DNA from 2 places in the Brevibacillus sp. FSL L8-0520 genome. Region 2 is predicted to be linked to the other one. Evidence: riboswitches for the same ligand, from Rfam matches in the RefSeq annotation. Region 2 holds a riboswitch; the other holds the start of a gene.
The links. A riboswitch is a leader RNA that binds a small molecule or an ion and turns the genes downstream of it on or off. The one in region 2 is predicted to bind FMN.
Positions count from the first base shown of each region.

Region 1: it holds a riboswitch for FMN, as region 2 does, so the genes downstream of both, NSQ24_RS06010 (ECF transporter S component) here and ribD (bifunctional diaminohydroxyphosphoribosylaminopyrimidine deaminase/5-amino-6-(5-phosphoribosylamino)uracil reductase RibD) in region 2, are expected to answer to the same signal.

Region 1 is NZ_CP150171.1:1,151,056-1,162,553, forward strand. Features, by position in the region: gene NSQ24_RS05985 (glutamate-1-semialdehyde 2,1-aminomutase) at 1-1,089, opposite strand, end outside; gene NSQ24_RS05990 (PP2C family serine/threonine-protein phosphatase) at 1,288-2,172, shown strand; gene NSQ24_RS05995 (ATP-binding cassette domain-containing protein) at 2,278-3,288, shown strand; gene NSQ24_RS06000 (ABC-2 family transporter protein) at 3,281-4,075, shown strand; gene NSQ24_RS06005 (ABC-2 family transporter protein) at 4,082-4,879, shown strand; FMN riboswitch at 5,142-5,294, shown strand; gene NSQ24_RS06010 (ECF transporter S component) at 5,556-6,161, shown strand; gene proS (proline--tRNA ligase) at 6,481-7,947, shown strand; gene NSQ24_RS06020 (HAD-IA family hydrolase) at 8,037-8,681, opposite strand; gene NSQ24_RS06025 (helix-turn-helix domain-containing protein) at 8,819-9,439, opposite strand; gene bcp (thioredoxin-dependent thiol peroxidase) at 9,618-10,091, shown strand; gene NSQ24_RS06035 (M42 family metallopeptidase) at 10,130-11,182, shown strand; gene NSQ24_RS06040 (class I SAM-dependent methyltransferase) at 11,195-11,498, shown strand, end outside.
Region 2 is NZ_CP150171.1:4,273,699-4,285,196, reverse strand. Features, by position in the region: gene NSQ24_RS21165 (hydroxymethylglutaryl-CoA lyase) at 1-14, shown strand, start outside; gene NSQ24_RS21160 (DctP family TRAP transporter solute-binding subunit) at 37-1,122, shown strand; gene NSQ24_RS21155 (TRAP transporter small permease) at 1,157-1,663, shown strand; gene NSQ24_RS21150 (TRAP transporter large permease subunit) at 1,663-2,937, shown strand; partial or broken gene NSQ24_RS21145 (aminotransferase class V-fold PLP-dependent enzyme) at 3,095-3,956, shown strand; gene yunB (sporulation protein YunB) at 4,015-4,734, shown strand; gene NSQ24_RS21135 (NAD(P)/FAD-dependent oxidoreductase) at 4,913-6,001, shown strand; FMN riboswitch at 6,087-6,237, shown strand; FMN riboswitch at 6,423-6,573, shown strand; gene ribD (bifunctional diaminohydroxyphosphoribosylaminopyrimidine deaminase/5-amino-6-(5-phosphoribosylamino)uracil reductase RibD) at 6,678-7,793, shown strand; gene NSQ24_RS21125 (riboflavin synthase) at 7,839-8,498, shown strand; gene NSQ24_RS21120 (bifunctional 3,4-dihydroxy-2-butanone-4-phosphate synthase/GTP cyclohydrolase II) at 8,512-9,714, shown strand; gene ribE (6,7-dimethyl-8-ribityllumazine synthase) at 9,721-10,185, shown strand; gene NSQ24_RS21110 (spore germination protein) at 10,321-11,498, shown strand, end outside.

The DNA of each region.
Region 1 (11,498 bases), 2.3 Mb from region 2:
CGTAAAGTATACGGCGAGCGCTCCTTTTACGCGGTTGACCTGCACCTTGATGCCGTGGGCGTCTGCCGATTTCCGAATTCCTGCCTCAAGCAAGGCTCCGAGGCGTTCGAATTCCTCGTATACGCCTGGCTGCTTAAGTACCTCCAGGCAGGCGATACCGGCGCGTATCGAGGCAGGATTACCGGCCATCGTCCCGGCCTGGTAAGCAGGGCCGAGCGGTGCCACCTGCTCCATGATCTCGCGTCGCCCGCCGTAAGCGCCGATAGGCAGTCCGCCGCCGATGATTTTTCCCAGAGCCGTCAAGTCCGGCTCAACGCCGAGCAGGTTTTGCGCGCCGCCGTAGCAGAAGCGGAAGGCCGTGATCACTTCATCGTAAACCACGAGCGCACCTGCCTCGTGGGCGATCTCGTTTACGCTTTCCAAAAAGCCCGGTTTCGGCGGGACGATCCCGAAATTGCCGACGATCGGTTCGACGAGCACGCATGCCGTCTCCGCTCCCCAGACGCGGATCGCCTCTCTGAACGCCTCCGTGTCGTTGAACGGTACGGTAATCACTTCGCTCGCGATGCTTTGCGGGATGCCCGCACTGTCGGGAATGCCCAGTGTGGATGGACCGGAACCCGCAGCGACCAGCACGAGATCGGAGTGGCCGTGATAGCAGCCGGCAAACTTGATTACCTTGACTCTGCCTGTATAGGCACGAGCCACGCGGATGCAGGTCATCACCGCTTCCGTCCCGGAGTTGTTGAAGCGAATCCGTTCCATCGACGGGATGGCTTCGCGAATCATCGTCGCAAATTTGATTTCCCAAGGAGTAGGGGTCCCGTACAGCGTCCCGTTTGCAGCCGCTTCCGAGATGGCTTTTGTGATATGCGGGTGGGCGTGGCCCGTGATGATCGGACCGTATGCAGCCAGGTAATCTATGTAGCGGTTTCCGTCGACATCCCAAAAATAGGCTCCCTGCGCGCGTTCCATCGTGACAGGAGCGCCGCCGCCGACAGCTTTGAAAGAGCGGGAGGGGCTGTTTACCCCGCCGAGGATGACGTCCATCGCCTGTTCATGCAGGCGGGCAGATTTTTCGCGGTTCATGTTCATTCCCTCTTTTCGTCCATAAGTCCATCCTCATCTTATCACACTTGAAGGTTGGCGTAATCGGCAGAGCTGCAGCTGGAACCGTATTTGGAAAAGTGATACAATTCAGCCTGTCAGCTTCCAAGCCAGCCTTTGATAACGACTTGTTCCGGCTTGGACGGATTGTAAAAACAAGAGCGGAAGGGAAGAGGGCGAATGAACGTCGAAGCGTTGTCCATACCCGGTTACAGCGGCAATAATGAGGATCGTTTTTTGATAAACACGGCTCAGCAGATATTTGCCGTGATTGACGGAGTTTCGTCTTTGGTGCCGTTTGTCACCAGGACCGGGCAGAGTGGAGGGGCAATGGCGGCCCGGATCGTTCACGATCATCTGGCGGCTGTCGGAAAAGACGCCGACTTGCCGTCTGTACTGCTCGCAGCCAACGAGCGCCTTCGGGATTATATGATCTCCGAAGAAATCGATTTGAGCCAAAAGGAAGCTTTGTGGGGTGCAGCCGCCGCCGTAGTGAAGCTCGATGGGACACACCTTCACTATGCCCAGACGGGAGACTGCATGATCTTTGCCGTGTATGCCGACGATTCGATCCGCGTCCTGACTCATCTGCAGGTAAATCACCTGGAAGCAGCCGCGATGGAAAAGTGGGAAGAAGGCATTCGCCAAGGCTTAAGCACAAGGGCTGAACTGATTGAAAGCGTTCGCGACATCCTCGTTCACAACCGCTATCAGGCAAATACGCCGGGAGGATACGGCGTGCTGAACGGCGAGCCGCTCAGCGGAGACTTTCTGGAGTACGGGAGGATCAACCGGATCGGCCTGAAGGCAGTGCTCCTGCTGACAGATGGACTGTTCTGGCCGGCCGCGCGCGGAGAAGGGAGCATCGGTTGGGAGAAAACGGTCTGTCCCATCCTGGAAAAAGGGCTGCAGGCGTATACAGATGAACTGGTCCAGTTGGAGAAAAGCGATCCGGAGTGCATCGCCTACCCGCGGTTCAAGCCTGCCGATGACAAAACCGGTGTCGTCATTTGCCTTCCCGAGAACGAGCCTGCGACTGAGCCGTATGGTCTTCCAAGGCTTTAGATTGAAGGTTGCAGTTGGCAGCACATTGATTTTTGCAGAAATCAGCCTGCTCATATACACTAAGCAGTGGAATCCTACTCAAAAGCGACAAAAGGGCGGTTAATCATGATTCAAGTCAACCATTTGCAAAAGGAGTTTCGCATTCATCAAGCCCGCGCCGGTCTGGGAGGCGCGTTTCGCGACCTGTTCAGCAGGGAATACAAGACGGTCAAAGCGGTCGACGACCTGTCCTTTTCCGTAGAAGAAGGGGAAATGTTCGCCCTGATCGGAGAAAATGGGGCAGGGAAGTCGACCACGATCAAAATGCTGACGGGCATCCTGAACCCGAGCGGCGGGGAGATCGTCATCAACGGCTTTATCCCGCAAAAACAGCGGGAGGACTACGTGCGCTCCATCGGCGTCGTGTTTGGCCAGCGCTCGCAGCTTTGGTGGGACCTGTCCCCGCTGGAGTCCTTCCGTCTGCTGAAAAGCGTCTACAAGGTCGAAGAGCATGAAGGACAGCGCTGGCTCGACCGTTTGATCGAGGAGCTCGACATCGGTTCGTTCGTCAGCCAGCCTGTACGCAAGCTGAGCCTCGGCCAGCGGATGCGCTGTGAGGTGGCGGCGGCGCTGATCCACAAGCCTCGCCTGCTGTTTCTGGATGAACCTACGGTCGGTCTGGACGTACTCGTAAAGCAAAAGATTCGCGAGTTTTTGCGAAATTTAAACGATACCGAGCATATGACGATTCTGTTGACCACACATGATGTGACCGACATCGAAGCGCTGTGCAAAAGAGTGCTGGTCATGGACAAAGGCAAGCTTATTTTTGACGGGCTGCTCGAAAACCTGAAGGAAAAATGGGGAAATGGGACGGAAGTGGCCTTTCAGTTCAAAAAGCGGACGTCAGCCGAAGAGCTGCGGACTGTCCTCGGCGAGCTGCCCTGTGAGATCATTCGGGAAAACGACTTTGCTTTGCGCGTAAAAGTGTCGCGCAGCCAGGAAATGCTGCCGTTCGTCCTGTCCACCGTGATGGCCTCGTTTGACATCAGCGACGTCAAAATTATGGAAGCGAGCACGGAGGACATCGTCCGCAATATCTACTCTACAGACAGCGAGGTAGTCAGCCATGGGTAAGCTTTACCTGGAACTGATCCGCATCCGCTTTCTGACCTTGCTGGCGTATCGCGTCAACTACTACAGCGGCATCATCATCTACGCGATCAACATCGGGGCGTACTACTTCCTCTGGGGGGCGATTTACGGCGGACAGCAGCAGCTCGGCGGTCTTTCGGTAGAGCAGATGACGGCGTATGTCGCCATCGCCTGGATGTCGCGGGCGTTTTATTTCAATAACATCGACATGGAGATGGCGCAGGAGGTCCGGGAGGGAAAAGTGGCGATCGAGATGATCCGCCCCTACAATTATCTCTCGGTCAAGACGGCGCAGGCATTCGGCGAAGGGATTTTCCGCATGCTGTTTTTCGCCGCGCCGGGCATTTTCCTGATCAGCCTGTTCATTCCGTTTCAATTCCCGAGCACGCCCGAAGCGTGGGGCATGTATCTGCTCAGCCTGATGTTCGCGTTTGTCATCAACACGCAGTTGAATCTGTTGACCGGTCTCGTTACCTTTTTCCTCTTCCGCAATGACGGGATGATGCGGGCCAAGCGGGTAGTCGTCGACCTTCTTTCCGGCCTGGTGCTGCCGATCAGCTTTTTCCCCGGCTGGGCCCAGACGCTGATGGGATATCTGCCGTTTCAGGCGATCAACTATTATCCCAGCGTCATCTTCACCGGGGCTATACCGGCGTCCCGCGCGTGGCAAATGATCGGATTCCAGGCGATTTGGGTCGCGGTCATTCTCATCCCGATCTTCGTCTTGTGGCGCAGAGCCCAGACCAAGCTGGTCGTGCAGGGAGGATAAGAAGCAATGGGTGAAATCAAGCATGTCTTGGGCATTTTTGCCACTTATTTGGGACAGTATTTCAAAACGCGTCTCGCGTACCGGACTGATTTTTTCGGGGAGCTCGTGTCCAATCTGATCAATGAGCTGATCAACCTCGTGTTTATCGTCGTCGTCTTTCAGCACGTGCCGCTGCTCAATGACTGGACGCGCGACGAGATTATTTTCATTTACGGCTTTTTCCTCATCCCGTACGCGCTGTTTTCGATGTTTTTCGGCTTCTGGGATTTCAACGAGCGGTACATTATTCGCGGAGAGATGGACCGCGTCCTGACCAGGCCGCTGCACAATCTCGCACAGGTCTGTCTTGAGTCGATCGCACCGGACCGGATTTTTGGCGTCATCACCGGTTTGATCATTATGGGCTATGCGGCTATTCAGCTGGATTTGTCCTTTACGTGGTACGACCCGTTCCTGTTTGTCGGTCTCGTCGTCAGCGGCATGCTGATCTATGGCGGGGTCTACACGGCCATTGCGGCCATCAGCTTTTTCTCCGATTCCCGGACAGGGATTTCGCCGATGATCTGGAATATTCAGCAGTATGGGCGTTACCCGGTCGACGTGTACAACAAGGTAATCCGGTTTGTGCTCACGTACGTGCTGCCCTTTGCCTTTGTCGGCGTGTATCCGGCGGCGTATTTTCTCCGCAAGGAAACGTGGTACGCGTATGCGGCGTTTACTCCCGTCGTGGGAATCGTCTTTTTCAGCATCGGACTGGTCGTCTGGAACTGGGGTGTGCGCAAATACAGCGGAGCAGGGTCGTAATCGGCTTGCTGCCTGACCCTCCTCCGTCTTGGGGGAGGGTTTTTGCATGCTTTTGTCGTATTGGGAAAAATTGCTTTCTTTCTACCTCGCTATGTTCCCCTGGCTGATCATGTTTGCTCCGCAAATGATAGCCGAAATTTGCGGCAGGTTTCCCAAAAGCGATGGGAGCTACGCAGGAGATTCGCAACGACCATAGCAGGGAACACTTCCAGCATTGTCAAATCCGAGTGCGGCACTGTATAATATCCATGTAAAATCACATACATTCCTTCGGGGCAGGGTGAAATTCCCGACCGGCGGTGATCGCGCCAAAAGCGCGTAAGCCCGCGAGCCTCCGCGATGCGAAAGCTTCCGGAGTGCAGGATCTGGTGCAAATCCAGAGCCGACAGTACAGTCTGGATGGGAGAAGGATGACGACAGTACGTACGCTGTGCGTGCTTGTTTGCTTGTGCATGGGTATTGCACGACGGGCTGGGTGCCGCTTTTCGGCCCTTCTGTTTACGTACCCTTTTTTAAGAGCACAGGTCTGTTTCGTTGTCTTTGCATGTGTGCCAAAGCCCTGAGGAGATGTTGTTTCTCAGGGCTTTTTGCTGTGCAAGGACCGAACGCGGGCACGTCCGGGTGTATGCTGTTGCCATTCCTCAAGAAGGAAGAAACCAATGAGGAGATGGTACAGATGAAAGGAACCGCGATTCCCACATCGCAAGCGACGCAGCGGCTGGTGACGATTCCCATGCTGGCGGCGGTCGCATTTGTCTTGCAGTACCTGGAATTTCAGGTGCCGCTCATGCCTACGTTTTTGAAGCTCGATTTCAGTACGCTGCCCGGATTGATCGGCGCCTTGCTCTACGGCCCAATGGCAGGCGTTATCGTCGAAGTGATGAAGAATGCGCTGCACATGCTGTTTAAAAATACGGACGGCCTTTTGATCGGCGAGCTGGCCAACGTAGTGGCGGGTGCGAGCTTCATCGTCGCAGCGGTTTGGCTGCAGCGGATGAAACAGGGGAAAATGAGCTTCATGGCCGGTCTTGCTATCGGTACTGTACTGATGACGGCTGTCATGGCGGTAGCCAACGCCTACTTCCTGCTGCCCGCCTATGCGGCTTTGTATCAGGTGTCGCTGGAGCAGCTGGTCGCGCAATTCCAGGCTGAGAGCGTATGGTCTTTGATCCTGTACGGCATCGTGCCGTTTAACCTGATAAAAGGAATCATGGTCTCCGTAGTCGCTTATCCGCTCTACGTGAAGCTGGCACCGAGACTCAGCCTTTATGCAAGAAATTGACATTGCCCGGCGGGTCTGCTACCATATTGCCCAAGAAACAGGCGAAAATGGCTGTGAAAGGACCCGCAGGTAGCGAATGTGGCGCAGAGAGTCGGCCCTTGGCTGAAAGGTCGATGCACAAATGTACCTGCTCCCCATCCTGGAGCTGCTGGCGACGAGCCATGCCGGATTCCCTCCGTTAACGGGTCAGAGCGGATCGCAGATGCTTGTGGCAGCAGCGGTCAATCAGGGTGGTACCGCGGGAGAGTTTCCCCCGTCCCTTTTTGGGATGGGGGTTTTTTGCGTTTTTGAAAAGAAGCTCATGAAGGAGTGAAGGGCATTGAAAGAAGGAAAAGCATTTGTCAAAGAAATCACGCCGCAGTCTGAAGACTTTTCGCGCTGGTACATCGACACGATCAAAAAAGCGGATCTGATGGATTATACGCCTGTGCGCGGCTGTATCGTTTTCAAGCCGGACGGATTTGAGCTGTGGGAGCGGATCCAGGAGGCGATGGACAAGCGGTTCAAGGAAACCGGCCACCGCAATGCCTATTTTCCGATGCTGATTCCCGAATCCTTTTTTCAGAAGGAAAAAGAGCACGTAGAAGGCTTCAACCCGGAACTGCCATGGGTTACGGAAGCTGCGGGGGAACAGTTGGAGGAGCGCCTTGCGCTGCGGCCGACCTCGGAGACGATGATCGGCCATATGTACAGTCAATGGATTCAAAGCTACAGAGATTTGCCGGTACTCATCAATCAGTGGGCAAATGTATTCCGCTGGGAAAAGCGGACGATGCCGTTCCTGCGCACCTCCGAATTTTTGTGGCAGGAGGGACACACCGCCCATGCCACAGAGGAGGAAGCCCGTCAGGAAACGATGCAGATGCTGGACATTTACGCCGAGGTCGTGGAGGAACTGCTCGCGATCCCGGTCTGGAAGGGGCAAAAGACGCCGAGCGAGAGGTTTGCTGGAGCTGTCGACACCTACTCCATCGAAGCGATGATGAAGGACGGCAAGGCCGTACAGGCCGGCACCTCGCACTATTTGGGAGAAAAATTTGCGCGGGGCTTCGAGATCAAGTACTTGGACCGCGACAATCAATTCAAATACGTGCATACGACATCCTGGGGGACCTCTACCCGCCTGATCGGCTCGATGATCATGGTGCACGGGGACGACCGGGGGCTGTCGCTGCCGCCTCGTGTAGCGCCTACGCAGGTCGTGATGATTCCGGTTGGACCGCCAAAGCTGCGTGAAAGGGTGATGGCAGCATTCGATCCGCTCTTTGATCAGTTGAAAGCGGCAGGCGTACGGGTCCGGGCTGACCTGCGCGAGGAGACTCCCGGCTGGAAATTCAACGAATGGGAGATGCGCGGCGTTCCGATCCGTCTGGAAATCGGTCCGCGCGATGTCGAGAACGGTCAGGTCATTCTGGCCCGCCGCGATACCGGGGAAAAGATCACGGCTCCGCTTGCGGATGCAGTAGAGGCGGTCGTAAACCTGCTTGAGGAAATCCAGCAAAACATGTACCAGCGGGCAGTCGAATTCCGCAATGCCCATTCGCATCTGGAGATCAACACGCTCGAAGAATTGAAGCAGCACGCGGAGACCGCCGAGAAAGAAAACGGCATCGCGGGTTGGGTGCTTGCGGGCTGGTGCGGCGACAATGGCTGCGAAGCAAAGGTAAAGGAAGAGACCAAGTTCACCTCCCGCAACATCCCGTTCGAGCCGCCTGCACAAAAATCCGCATGCATCTGCTGCGGCAAAGAGGCGATGCACACGGTCTGGTTTGCCCGGGCTTACTAAGGCAAGGCCATCAGGCCAAAATCAAACCCGACGAAAGAACGCTTACGGCCAAGCTAGACCAACAAATACGAAATGAAAAAGGGGGCGTCTTATTTTTGACGCCCCAATACCCATTCCGCAAACGCATCCGTATCCGTAAACTCGTAATCCGGTTCCGGCTGAAAGCCTCCCGTTTTTTGCGTGACCGGAAGCCAGGTGACTCCTACTGTCACCAGTCCGGCAGCCTTCCCGGCTATAATATCCGCGTTGCTGTCGCCGACGTAGATGGTCTGTTCGGGCGTTGCACCAAGCTGCTCCATCGCAAGCAAAATCCCCTCCGGATCGGGCTTCGGATTTGTCACCTCATCCCCGGCGATCACCACATCAAAATAAGGGGCAAGCCCCCACTCTTTCAGAGAGATATCTGCGCTTCGTCTGCCCTTTCCTGTGACAATCCCCATCGAAATGCCGGCTTGCTGCAAGCGGTCGAGCAGCCGGATCATTTCCGGCGGATTGGACACGCGCTGATGCTCGGCTGCGTAGAAGTCGTAAAAATGGGTCACGGCATCCGCCAATTGCTCGCTGGCAATCATGTTTTCCAGAATCCCCATCTCAGGCGGGCCAAACATCGCGACGATCTCCTGATCCGTGTAGTGGCGCTGAAGAAAGTGCTGAAAGGTAGAGCGGAAGGAATTGAAAATCATCGGCAGCGTATCGGCTACGGTCCCGTCGAAATCGAATAGAATGGTGCGCATCGTAAGCCTCCTTGGTCAAAAATGGAGAAAACCATCACAGCGGATGGTTTTCATGGTTGTTTTTGCATACTGGTCAGCTTCAGCATACTGCTGCGTTTTCTGATTGTTCGTTCAGTCTTATGCGAAGATGAGTTCTTTCATGCCTCGTTGTCTTCAAAGTCGTCGTCCTCGTCGTCTTCACTCGGGTCAGGAGGAGTAACGGGAAACAAGACATCAAAGAACTTAAACTTCCGTCGTCCGTTTTCATTTTTCAGTCCTTTGTACTTTTGGAGAAGGTCGCTAATCTCGGCAACCAATTCATTTCTTTCTTCTTGGCTTAAATAAAATTCAGTCAGGTTGTAAGCGAACGTATCCTTGTACTCCTTGCGCACATCCACGTCGCTGGCTACAAACCGGTTGAGCGTACGCACCAGATCCTTTTCCGTCGTGCGGAAAGGGGTAAACATGATATCGCTCAGCTGCTGTGCGTTTTCCTCGATCATCAGCCGCAGCTTCACCTGAATGACTTTGGCTACAGGCTCGTAGTACTTTTCCACGATCGAGCCTTTTACTCTCGTGTCTACCTGCTGCAACAAGCCTACGCGCACAAGTTCTTTCACATGATAGTGAAGACGGGCGGCGTTTTCCCCGAGCTCGGTTGCAATCTGCTTGGCTGTACGGGGCTCAAGATCCTCAAACAATTCCAAAATCTTTACACGTTCTGGTATAGCAAGGGATTTGAGGGCTTCCGGGTCTGTTACGTTAAAAAATTCTTTCATCGCCATTCTTCACCATCCAGCTACCTACGCAAATTTTATATTTCTTTATCATTACTATCCATCCATATTATCGTTTTCTGTGCAAAAGCGCAACGTGCAAGCGGATGAAGTAGCTGTAAGCTTGTGGTAAAATGAGACCAAATGAAAAGCAGTTTTTAGTGGAAGGACGGGATCAAAAATGGTCGCTGCAGGACAAGCTGCACCAGATTTTACCCTCAAGGCGAGCAACGGTCAGGAGCTTTCTCTGGCTGATTTTCGCGGAAAAAATGTGGTGCTCTATTTTTATCCAAAGGACATGACGCCGGGATGTACGACAGAAGCATGCGATTTCCGGGATTATCATCCCGATTTTGCCAAGCTGAATACGGTCGTACTGGGCATTAGCCCCGACGATGTGAAATCCCATGACAAGTTCGTCGCCAAGCACGAACTTCCTTTTCCGCTGCTTGCCGACACTGACCATCAGATCGCGGAAGCATATGGCGTATGGGTCTTGAAAAAGATGTACGGGCGCGAGTACATGGGCATCGAGCGGACGACCTTTGTCATCGATGCGGAAGGAAACATCGCCAAGGTCTGGCCCAAGGTTAAGGTAAAAGGGCACGTCCAGGAGGTGCTCGCGTTTATCCGGGAAGAGCTGCACAGGCCGTAATCCGGGGGACAACCAATAAATCAATGGGGGAACAAATAATGACTTTGTCCACTGCATATATGGTAGAAACGTTTTGCCAACTGGCCAACACGCCAAGCCCATCGGGAAATACGGGCAAGGTGATGTCCTGGGTGGCAGACGAGCTCGATCGACTGGGCGTCAGCTATGTAAAAACCAACAAAGGAGCGGTACTGGCGACGCTGCCGGGCAAAAACAAGGAAAAGCATCGTCTGCTGACGGCTCACGTCGATACCTTGGGCGCGATGGTAAAGGAAATCAAGAGCAATGGCCGGCTGAAGCTCGCTTTGATCGGCGGCTTTGAATTCAATGCCATTGAGGGGGAGCACTGCACGATTGAGACAGACAGCGGCCGACTTGTTACCGGCACCATTTTGTCGACCAAGGCATCTGTACATGTGTATGGCCGGGAAGCTGGCAAAATGGAGCGCAACGAAAGCAACATGGAAGTCAGGCTGGACGAGAAAGTAAAAACAAAGGAAGACGTGGCTGCGCTTGGCATCAGCGTAGGCAATTTTGTCTCCTTTGACCCGCGTGTAACAGTTACCGAGAGCGGCTTTATCAAATCGCGCCATATCGACGACAAGGCGAGCGTAGCGATTTTGTTCGGGGTGCTCAAGCATATCGGAGAAAGCGGCATCGAGCTTCCGTATACGACGCATTTCCTGATCAGCAACAACGAGGAAATCGGTTATGGCGGCAATTCCAGCGTTCCGGCACAAGTGGTCGAATATCTGGCTGTCGACATGGGGGCGATCGGAGACGGACAGACGACAGATGAATACTGCGTGTCCATCTGTGCCAAGGATTCCTCCGGCCCTTACCATTACGGCTTGCGCAAGCATTTGGTGCGCCTGGCCGAGGAGCAGGGTCTCAACTACCAGGTCGATATTTATCCGTATTACGGCTCGGACGCCAGCGCGGCGCTGAGAGCCGGATACGACATCGTTCACGGCCTGATCGGTCCGGGCGTGGACGCTTCTCACTCCCATGAAAGAACACACAAAGAGGCGCTGGAGAATACGGGAAAACTGGTCCTGGCCTACATCCAGTCTGAAGAGCTGCAAGCATAGGAGGACTTTGCTATGAGTGATATGTACCGCTGGGCCGACTACTACGACTTGACACAGCGCGGCATGGCAGGTGACGTGGAGTTTTACCTCGATATGGCTCGTCATGCAGGTGGCGAGGTGCTGGATCTGGCATGCGGGACTGGCCGTACCAGCATACCGATGGCAGAAGCAGGATTGTCCGTCACCGGGCTGGATTTGTCGTCCGAGATGCTGAAGCGAGCGCAGGAAAAGGCGGAAAAACACGGTGTAGCGGATCGCCTTCGGCTGATCCAGGGAGACATGCGCTCCTTTGATCTGCAAAAGACGTTTTCACTGA
Region 2 (11,498 bases):
CGATTGGCTTTTAAATAAAAGAGGAGGGTTTCGACCATGAAAAAGAAATGGATAGGAGTACTGACGGCAATCAGTTTGCTGGGAGGACTGCTGGCAGGCTGTGGAGGAGCCCCTGCGCAAAGCGGGGCCGGAGGCAGCGGAAGCGCTCCTGCAGCGAACAGCTCGCAAGGCGGCACGGCGGCGGCTACAGACGAATACCAGGAAGCGACGATTCGTCTGGCTTACAACCTGCCGCAGGATCACCATATTTCCAAGGGAATCGAGGAGTTTGCCAAAAAAGTAACCGAGCGCTCCGGCGGCAAGGTAAAAGTGCAGGTGTATCCTGCCGGCCAATTGCTCTCTGACAAAGAAATGAACCAGGCCATTTTGACAGGCGGCGTGGAAATGGGCGTCAACTCCACGACGCTGTGGGCATCTGTGGTTCCGGCAATGGGACTGTTCGACGTTCCGTTTGCGCTTCCGACCTCGTACGAATTGGCGGGGAAAGCGCTGTCCGGATCGGTCGGCGAGAAGCTGAACGCGGAAATGGAGAAGAAGGGTGCCAAGGTATTGCTGTTTGCGGACTATGGGTACGCGCAATTTGCAAACAGTGCACGTCCGTTGACCAAGCCGGAAGACTTCCAGGGTCTGAAGATTCGCAGTATCGGCCATATTCCGTCCGTGATGATCCAGGCGTATGGCGCGGCACCGGTCTTTATGGGAGCAGGCGAGGTTTACATGGCTCTGCAGCGCAAGACAATCGACGGTGCGACCTCTGGTACGACAGCGATGGTTCAGCGGAAATACGATGAGGTATCCAAATATTTAACCGTCGTCAACTACGCTTATCTGGAGTTCGTACTTGCCGTCAACAAGAAGTACTGGGATGCTTTGCCGCCAAAAACTCAGGAGCTGCTAACCACTACAGCCAAAGAGACGGAAGACTGGATTCGCCAGCAGGCTGAAGCAGAAGACAAGAAAACCGCCGACGAGTTAAAGCAAAAAGGAATGGAAGTCTACGTTGTGCCAGAGGCGGAACTTCCTGCGTGGAAGGAAGCGGCCAAGCCAGCCTGGGACGAGTACCTGAAAACTGCCGGCGACTTGGGCAAAGAACTGCTGGGAGATCTGCAAAACATCAAGTAAAGCCTGAGGCGAGGAGCAAAGAGGGGACGTTTTCATGAAATTTTTTCAAGTGTTGTATGGCTGGATCGACAGTTTGATCAAGTTCGGCGGAGTGATCGCCGGTATCTTTATCGTATTGGCAACGGGGATGACCTTTTACGAGATCGTCTCCCGCTCTCTTTTTAACGCGCCGACGATTTGGGCAACCGAGCTTACCATTTATGCAATCATGGGAAGCTGCTTCATCGGAGCGGCTTACGCGGTTCGGGTGGACGCCCATATCAAGGTGGACCTGCTGCTGCACAACGTATCTGCGTCCGTGCGCCGCTGGATGCTGATCGCATCGGCCCTGATCGGTCTTTTGTTCAGCCTGGTGTTTTGCTATTTGAGCTGGGAGCATGTCCAACAGTCGATGGAGCTGGGATTCACCTCCGCTTCCCTGCTTCAAATCCCGATGTACATTCCGGAAATGCTGCTGCCCATCGGCGGCGTGCTGCTCGGTCTCGCCTTCCTCTTGCAACTGGTTGACTACATTCGCGGACAGGAAGGAGGCGAGGCGTAATGGGATTGTTTTTTGCGGGAGGAATGGCCTCGCTGATGCTGGTAGGGGTGCCGGTCGCCTTCACTCTCGCGGTACTGGCGGCAATCGGCATGTACTGGTTCAACGGAGGGGCTCTCGGGCTTTCTCAAGTCCCTATCATTGCCTACAAGGCATTGGATGATTTTACGATGAGCGCCTTGCCGATGTACGTGCTGATGAGTCAAATTCTTTTGTTCAGCGGAGTCGGCAAGGAGCTGTATGAGATGGCAAGCCGCTGGCTGCGTCATTTGCCCGGGGGCTTGGCCCTGGCGACGCTGGTGTGCTGCGGAATTTTTGCTGCGATCTCCGGCTCCAGCGTAGCGACTGCGGTCACGATCGGGATGGTGGCGATCCCCGAGATGACGGCGCGCGGGTATGACAAAAAGGCGGTGCTTGGCCTGCTCGCTGCGGGAGGAACCTTGGGTATCCTGATTCCGCCGAGCGTGCCGATGATCATTTACGGCTCAGTCACTGGCGAATCTGTCGGAAAGCTGTTCATCGCCGGTGTCCTTCCGGGGATCTTGCTGCTGCTGATCTTCATGGGATACGCCTCCTGGAAAATGCGGCACATCAAGGAGGCGCCAGCGACCTGGGCAGAGCGCTGGCAAGGGACACGCAAAGCGATATGGGGGCTGATGATGCCGGTACTGATCATCGGCGGCATCTACTCCGGTATCTTTACCCCGACAGAAGCCGCTGCTGCCGGTGTCGTCTTCAGCGCACTCGTAGCCGGACTCGTGTATCGCAGCCTGTCCTGGGACAACATCAAGAAAATATTGCTCTCGACGGTGGCAACCAATGCGATGATTTTGTTTATCATCGTGGGGGCGATGCTGTTCGGCTTTATCCTGACATCGCTGCAAATCCCGCAGGCCATGACCGAAATGGCGACAAGCCTGCCTGTTTCCAAATGGGTCGTCTTCATTCTCATCAATATCCTGCTGCTCGTTCTGGGCTGCTTTTTGGAGACGGTATCCATTCTCGTCATTACGCTGCCGATCCTGTATCCGATCATCACAGCGCTGGGATTCGACCCGATCTGGTTTGCCATCATCATGGTCGTCAACATGGAGCTGGCGTTGATTACGCCGCCGGTCGGACTCAACCTGTTCGTGCTCAAAGGCGTAGACCCGTCGTCGCCGATATCCACAATCGTTCGGGGCGCCGCGCCGTATGCGGTTATCATGGTTTTGTTCATTGTGCTGCTCGCTGTCTTCCCGTGGCTGTCGCTCGGGTTTATCGACGGCGTGAAATAGAACGAGCAGAAATCCTCTGTACCTTATTGGTTCAGAGGGTTTTTGCTATGCAGGGGAAACAGACGGCAAAACGAAAAACAATAGGAACAATAGAAAAGCCGAGGAGGGTAAACAAGTGAGCAGATGGAAGGAAGTAAACCCGTCGCTTCGCACGATCATGACTCCGGGTCCGGTTGAGGTAGACCCGCGGGTATTGAGGGTTATGGCAACTCCTGTACTGGGGCAGTTTGATCCCGAATTTACCGATATGATGAATCGCGTGATGGAAATGCTGCGAGAATTGTTCTGCACTCGCAATCAGTGGGCGTATCCGATCGACGGGACTTCCCGCTCGGGGCTTGAGGCCGTGCTGTGCAGCCTGATCGAACCGGGCGACAAAGTGCTCGTTCCCATCTACGGTCGATTTGGCCATCTTCTGACGGAGATTGCCCAGCGTTCAGGTGCGGAGGTGCACACCATGGAAGCGCCGTGGGGCGAAGTGTTTGATGAAGAGAAGATCATCAGGGAAATGGACCGCGTCCGCCCGAAAATTGTAGCGATCGTGCACGGCGAAACCTCGACCGGCTGCATGCAGCCGCTAGCCCGGGTCGGACATGCGTGCCGAGAGCGGGAGGCGCTGCTCGTGGTAGACGCTGTGGCTACGCTCGGGGGATCGCCTGTCGATACGGACGGGTGGATGCTCGATGCGGTCGTCGGCGGAACGCAAAAGTGCTTGTCCGTTCCCGCTGGAATGGCTCCGATCACCTACAATGAGCGGGCTGAGCGAATTATCCAGGAAAGAAAAAGCGTGGAGCGCGGGCTGGCGGGGAATCTCTCTGAGCCGTCAGAGCGGAGGATCCGCAGCAACTACTTTGACCTGGGCATGCTGGCGCATCGGCACGATGGGCTTCAGTTGCCGGAAAAAGAATGTCCTGCACGTGTTGGCAGGTCTTGAGGCGGTGCTGATCCGCATGGGAGCGAAGGTTCATCGCGGAGAAGCTCTGCAAGCCGCGCTGGATGTATACGAAATTCCGTCATAACTCCTTTTTGGTTACGTATTTTTTGCGCCTCCCAGCCATAGGATGTACCAACTGGGAGGTGACGGGCGTGGCCGTGTTTCGACCCCGTCGGCGGTGGAGGAACCCGCTTTCTCGTTCGAAAGCGTTTTTTATCGCACTGGTCATTTTTTTGGCGATGAGCATTCAATTTTTGTTTTTTATCGAAAAACGCCTGGAACCGACGCTGAAGATTCTCGCAACCCAAAAAGCCGAGCAGTTGGCCAAACAAGCGATTACAGATGCGGTCACCAAGCGGATTGCCCAGCAAGGGGTAGATTTCAACCAGATCGTCAAAATTGAAAAAGACAATCAGGGGAGAATCCAGGCGTACCAGTTCAACTTCAAGGAGTATGCCCGGATCGTAGGGGAGACCACCTCCCGCGTACAGAACCGGCTGAGGGAGTTTGAAGAGGAAAAGGTAGACCGCTATATCCCTTTGGGGCTGGCGACAGGCAGCAGTTTTTTGGCGCAAATGGGTCCGGATCTGCCGGTGACGTTTGTGCCGATCGGATCTGTCAAGACGAAGCTGGAGACGGAATTGACCGAGGCCGGCATCAATATGGTCCTGGCAACCGTCTACATTTTTGTTGAAGTGGACTTGCGCATCGTGATTCCTTTTGCCACCGACCAGAAGACGATCACGACGAAGATTCCCATTACCCATTCGCTGATCATTGGCGATGTGCCTCAGTACTTGTACAACAATCCGGAAGGAAAGCCGGATGTGCCCAGACCGGAAGACGTATCCAGGCAGCCGTAAAAGAGCCAAACAGGCGGCTGCTACAAAAACGAGCACGTTCCCGTTGCTTCGGGGAGTGCTCGTTTGGGCATTTCCAAAACATGGAGGAGGAAGATTCCAGGGAGGAAACTGATAGAGGGAATAAAAGGTGTCGGTTCGTCAAGAATGTTAGGAAAACAGACGAACGGATGATGAAAGCGTGAAGGTTGCGATTATGGGCGCCGGTCTGTCAGGCTTGGCCTGCGCGATCACACTTGAAAAACACGGAATATCGCCCGCCGTTTTCGAAGTGAGGGAGCGGTTAGGCGACCGCTTTGTGAACGCTGAATCCATGCTCTCCATTTTGCAAAAGCCGATTACGGATCCGGTTGCCTTTTTCGCGGAGAAAAACGGCATTTACCTCAAGCCGACTGCGAGCATCCAAAGGCTGCTGGTGTTCTCGCAGAGCCAAAAGGCGGAAATCGAAGGAAGTCTGGGATTTATCAATTACCGCGGCAGACATGAGCACGCTTTTGAAAGGCAGCTCGGCCGGCAGGTAAAAAGTGCCATCCAGTACCGGTCCAAAGCGACATACGAGGAATTGCTGATGGAGTACACGCACGTAGTAGTCGCCACAGGAGACGGGGAGTACACAAGGAAAATGCATAACTTCCGGACAGACCTGACCGTGTCGCTAAAAGGTGCAATGGTAACCGGAGACTTTGACAGGTACACGCCTTGTGCATGGCTGGATTACAGCTATATGGAAAAGGGATACGGCTATTTGCTCCCGCTTTCGGACACGGAAGCGAACCTGGTCATGGCCTACCCCGACTATCCAGAGAATGACCGGCTTGATGTCGACGAGCGCTGGGGTTTATTTTACGAGCGGGTTTGCCGGGACCTGCGTCAGCCGCTCAGGATTACCAGTCACTTTCATGTGACCGGATACCCGATCGGCATCTGCCGCAGGGCGAGGATTGGCAATACGTTTTTTGTCGGAAACTGCTTTGGCGCACTGATGCCCTTCTTGGGATTTGGCCAATTCACGGCGCTGTTGACAGGCATATATGCAGCGTATGATATATGCGGCAAGGGCGCTTATGAAGAATTGACGCAGCCTTTACGGCGCAGTTACGAGAATTCACTGGTTTTACGCAGGGCAGTGGAGAGGCTGGACAATGAGGATTTGGACAGAATCGTCCCTGTCTTGGGAAGCAGGTGGGGAGAGAGCATTTTGCAGGGCAAATCTTTCAATGCTTTGCGCTGGCTTGCTTTTGCCTTGCGACCATGGATGACAAAGCGGTAGTTGCCGACAGGAGGGAAACTGCCGACTTCCAATAAAAAAGTGTAGTGCTTGTAAAAAAACGTGTTATAATGCAAGCAACTGATTATCCAACCTTCAGGGTAGGGTGAAATTCCCGACCGGCGGTGATGACGAACGCACGTCCGAGCCCGCGACTCGCCCATGAAAGATATTTCGTGAGCGACTGACTTGGTGAAAATCCAAGGCCGACGGTAAAGTCCGGATGGGAGAAGGTGGCTATAGTCTTTGGCTTTGTTTAAAAAACCGAGCACCAAAGGCTTCTTCTTCTATGCCCTGAAACTTGTTCAAGGGCATTTTTTATTGGGAAAGGGTGATGGCGACTCGCGCGACAGGAAGTAGGAGACATGCCTTGGTAGTCTCCTGGCTCGTGATTGCGGGCTGGCGGCTCGGCAGCAACTGAATAGATGACCTTCAGGGCAGGGTGAAATTCCTGACCGGCGGTAATGACGAAAGCAGCGTCTGAGCCCGCGACTCGCCCATGGCTGAAGCCATGAGCGACTGACTTGGTGAAAATCCAAGGCCGACGGTTACAGTCCGGATGGGAGAAGGTGCATGTGGCCTTCGTTTCTCTGTGAAAAAACAGAAAAACGAGAGGCTTCTTTCCCAATGCCCTGAAGCGTGCTTCGAGGGCATTTTTCATTGGGGAGGAGAGGAACTCATGTCAGGAAATGACTTGTCGTATATGGCGTTGGCACTGGACTTGGCGAGGGCGACAAGAGGACAAACCAGTCCCAATCCGGTAGTGGGAGCCGTTGTCGTCCGGGACGGAGCAGTCGTGGGGATGGGCGCTCACGTAAAAGCGGGTGAACCACATGCCGAGGTGCATGCACTGCGGATGGCTGGTGAGCATGCGAAAGATGCCGTGCTTTACGTCACATTGGAACCTTGCAGTCATCATGGGAGAACCCCTCCTTGTGTGAATGCGATCATTGAAGCCGGCATCAAGCGAGTAGTGGTTGCAGTGGCGGACCCGAATCCGCTTGTCGCCGGTACAGGAATCGCTCGCCTCAGACAGGCGGGTGTGGAAGTAACAGTGGGAGTGGGAGAAGCACAGGCGAAGAAGGCAAACGAAGTCTTTTTCCATTTCATCACGACGAAAACACCGTTTGTGACCGTCAAAACGGCAGCTTCGCTGGATGGGAAAATCGCTACGCATACGGGGCACAGCCGCTGGATTACGGGTGAAGAGGCCCGCCAGCAGGTCCATCAGCTACGGCGAGAGCACGATGCTATTTTGGTTGGGGTTCAGACAGTGCTCGCGGACGACCCTGAGCTCACGGCCCGCCAACAGGGAATAGCCAGGGGAAAGCAGCCGCTTCGTGTCATTCTCGACAACCAGCTGCGGACCCCTTCGGAAGCCCGCGTGATACGGGACGGCAAGGCGCCGACGCTCGTTTTCACAGCGGATGACGCACCCATCGGCAGGCAAAAAGAGCTCGAGAGCCACGGGGCCGAGATTGTGAGACTGGAAGGGCGCGTAACAGTCGAGCAGGTGCTTGCGGTGCTGGGGGAAAGAGGGATCACTTCTCTGTTTGTCGAAGGCGGAGCGGCGGTCAACGGCTCTTTTTTGCAGGCACGGGCCATTCAAAAGGTCGTGCATTTTCTCTCCTACAAGCTGATCGGCGGACAGGGGGCGCCTGCTCCCTACGGGGGACTGGGCGCAGCTCATATGGGGGAAGCCATCTCTCTGGCGGACGTGGATGTCGAGCCGATCGGAGGAAGCGATCTTTGCATTACCGGCTATCCGGTATGGCCGGATGGAGCCAGCGAATAGCGAAACGCGCAGGAATGCGGGCTGCAAATGATAGGAGGGGAAGCCGTGTTTACCGGATTGATTGAAGAAGTAGGTACAGTAGATTCCATTGCGGTCACCGAGCGGTCCAGCAAGCTGACGATACGGGCCGCGGCCGTTTTGGAGGATGTTCGCCTGGGTGACAGCATCGCTGTCAACGGCGTTTGTCTGACGGTCACCTCGTTTTCCGCGAACCGCTTTCAGGCAGATGTCATGCCGGAAACGTGGCGGGTGACGGCCCTGTCCAGCCTGAAGCCGGGGATGCGTGTCAACCTGGAGCGGGCGCTGCAGCTCGGAGATCGTCTCGGCGGCCATCTGGTCTTGGGCCACGTAGACGGCACAGGAAAAATCCTCTCCAAAAAAACGGACAGCAATGCGGTGCGATTTGCGATCCAGGCGAAACCGCACCTGCTTCGCTACGTAGTGCCGCGCGGCTCGATCACTGTAGACGGCATCAGTTTGACCGTAGTGGCCGTTGACGAGGAGAGCCTGTCCGTTTCGATCATTCCGCATACGCTCAAGCAGACCAATCTGCTGGAAAAACAGGTCGGCGATCCGGTCAATCTGGAGACGGATGTGATCGCCAAATACGTGGAGAGGCTGCTTGGCGGCAGGACTCCGGGCGAACAACAGAAAGCACCAGCAGGCCTGAACCTGGCTTTTTTGCAGGAACACGGCTTCGCTTAAGGAGGGAACAACGATGTTTCATACCATTGAAGAGGCGATTGAGGCTTTGCGAAGCGGCCGCCCTGTCATCGTCGTGGATGACGAGGATCGGGAGAATGAAGGCGATTTCGTTTGCCTGGCCGAAGCGGCAACGCCGGAGATGATCAATTTTATGGCAATGCACGGACGCGGTTTGATCTGCGTCCCTGTCACACAAGAGCATGCGGAACGCTTGAAGCTGGCTCCCATGGTGGAAGCAAATACGGATCGCCAAGGCACTGCCTTCACGGTCTCTATCGATGAAACTGGGACGCATACAGGCATTTCTGCGCATGAGCGCTCCCATACGGTGCAATCCATGCTGGACGAGAGCAAAGGCGCAGACGATTTTCGCCGTCCGGGACATATTTTCCCCTTGATCGCCAAAGCAGGAGGCGTGCTGAGGCGCGCAGGACATACCGAGGCAGCAGTCGACCTGGCCAGGCTGGCCGGAGCGAAGCCGGCTGGCGTCATCTGCGAAATCATGAACGAGGACGGGACAATGGCTCGCCTTCCGCAGTTGATCGAGATCGCCAAGCGGTTTGAGCTGAAGCTGATCACGATTGCCGACCTGATCGAGTACCGCATGCAGCATGAAAGATTGGTAAAGCGCGAAGCAGAGGCCAAGCTGCCTTCCGCCTTCGGGGATTTTCGCATTGTCGCCTACACCAATGAACTGGACGGCAAGGAGCATGTGGCGATTGTAAAAGGAGAGATTGACAGCAGCAAGCCCGTCCTGGTAAGGGTCCATTCGGAGTGCCTGACCGGGGACATATTCGGTTCGCATCGCTGCGATTGCGGCCCGCAATTGCATGCTGCCCTGCGCATGATCGAGGCCGAGGGCCGAGGCATCGTTCTCTACATGCGCCAGGAGGGCAGGGGCATCGGACTGATCAACAAGCTGAAGGCTTACCGGCTGCAAGAGCAGGGCTATGATACAGTGGAAGCCAACAAAAAGCTCGGTTTTCCCGCTGATCTTCGCGATTACGGGATCGGGGCGCAAATTCTGCTCGATCTGGGCGTAAAGCAGATGCGGCTGATGACGAACAATCCGCGCAAAATTCGCGGCCTTTCCGGCTATGGAATGCAGGTCGCCGAAAGGGTTCCGCTGCAAATGCCGGAGCATCCCGAAAATGAAAAGTATTTGCACACAAAACAGGACAAACTGGGCCATCTGCTCCAGTTTGCAGGGGAGTGAAGGATCATGAAACATTGGGAAGGAAATTTGATCGGAACTGGCTTGCGTGTCGGGATTGTCGCAGGGAGATTTAACGAGCTGATTGTCAGCAAGCTCGTCGGTGGCGCTCTCGATGCATTGAAGCGGCACGGTGTCGAGGAAGACGCGGTAGAGGTTGCCTGGGTGCCGGGGGCATTTGAAATCCCGCTGATCGCCAAAAAGATGGCGGAGTCCGGAAAGTACGATGCAGTCGTGACCCTGGGAGCGGTCATCCGCGGTTCCACTCCGCACTTTGATTACGTGTGCAGCGAATGCGCCAAAGGGGTAGCATCGGTCTCGCTGAATACGGGGATTCCCGTTATCTTTGGCGTACTCACGACCGACTCGATCGAGCAGGCGATCGAACGAGCGGGGACCAAGGCAGGCAACAAAGGTTGGGAAGCGGCTTCGGCAGCCATCGAAATGGCAAATCTGAGCCGGCAATTTGCTTGACATAGGGGTATCCTATACGGCAAAGCAAAAGCGGGGGCAGGCGCGAGGGCGCATCGTCCCCGCTTTCCTTTTGGATAATTTGACCAGGGATGGGCAAAGTAAGAAGGATTTTCCTGTGCACAGGGGGCGGGATCCATGGATGTAAAAGCGTGGTGGAGAAAGAACGCTGACAAGGTACTGACACGTCCCGGTTCTGGCCATTCTGCGAAAAGGCGCCCAAAACAGGCTGCACACAAGGTCCGAGCCTTGCTGCAAGCGCGAATGCAAAACGTGGATGATTTTACAGTTCTCCATCTGTCGATGAACGATGAACCTGTAGAGGTTTACTTTCTGAATACCTTGGTAGATGAGTCCAATATTTACGAGAGCATCCTTCTTCCTCTTCAGCGAGAAGACGGGCGCCGCCCTGTGCGAGCCCTCCCCTTGGGCCAGTTGGTCAATCCCGATGAGGAAATGAAGATAACGGACAACCTGCTGCGTGGACATACGATTCTCATCTTTCCCGAGCGGGACGAGGTGCTGCAGGTAAATACATTCAAAGCGCCGCACCGTACGATCAGCCCGCCGGAGACGGAATCGACGGTGCTTGGTCCGCAGGATTCATTTGTGGAAATGCTTGAGGTGAATCTCTCGCTGATTCGCCGCCGGATCGCAAACCCTGACCTGAAAATCGAGGTACATAGCATCGGGACTCAATCCAGAAACAAAGTAGCCATCCTGTACCTAGAAGGCATCGCCAACCCGGAAAATATCACTCGCGTTCAGGAACGAATTAAAAATACGGAATATCACGGCTTTGTCGGGATGCCGATTTTGAAGCAGATGCTGGAGGACAAGCCTTATTCGCCATTTCCCCAGTTTGGACTCACCACACGGCCGGACAATGCGGCGGCGGCTTTGCTGGATGGGCGCATTTTGCTCATTTTGAGCGGAAGTCCGGAAGCGGCCATTTGTCCCGCTGCTTTTTTCGAGTTATTCAGCAGCCCGGAGGATTTTTACAACCGCTGGTCGACAGCCAGCCTGCTGCGGATGATCCGTTTCCTGGGACTTTTCCTGACCGTTTTGCTCACTTCCAGCTATGTTTCGGTATTAACCTATCACCCGGAAATGCTGCCCCCGCCACTGCTGACGATTTTATCCGAATCGCGCAACAGAGTGCCGTTTCCGCCTGTAATCGAGGTGCTGATCATCGAGCTTGTCATCGAAATTCTCCGTGAGGCCGGAATACGCATGCCGACCAAAATCGGCCAGACGATCGGTATTGTCGGGGGTATCGTGATCGGGACCGCCTCCGTACAGGCGGGCCTTGCCAG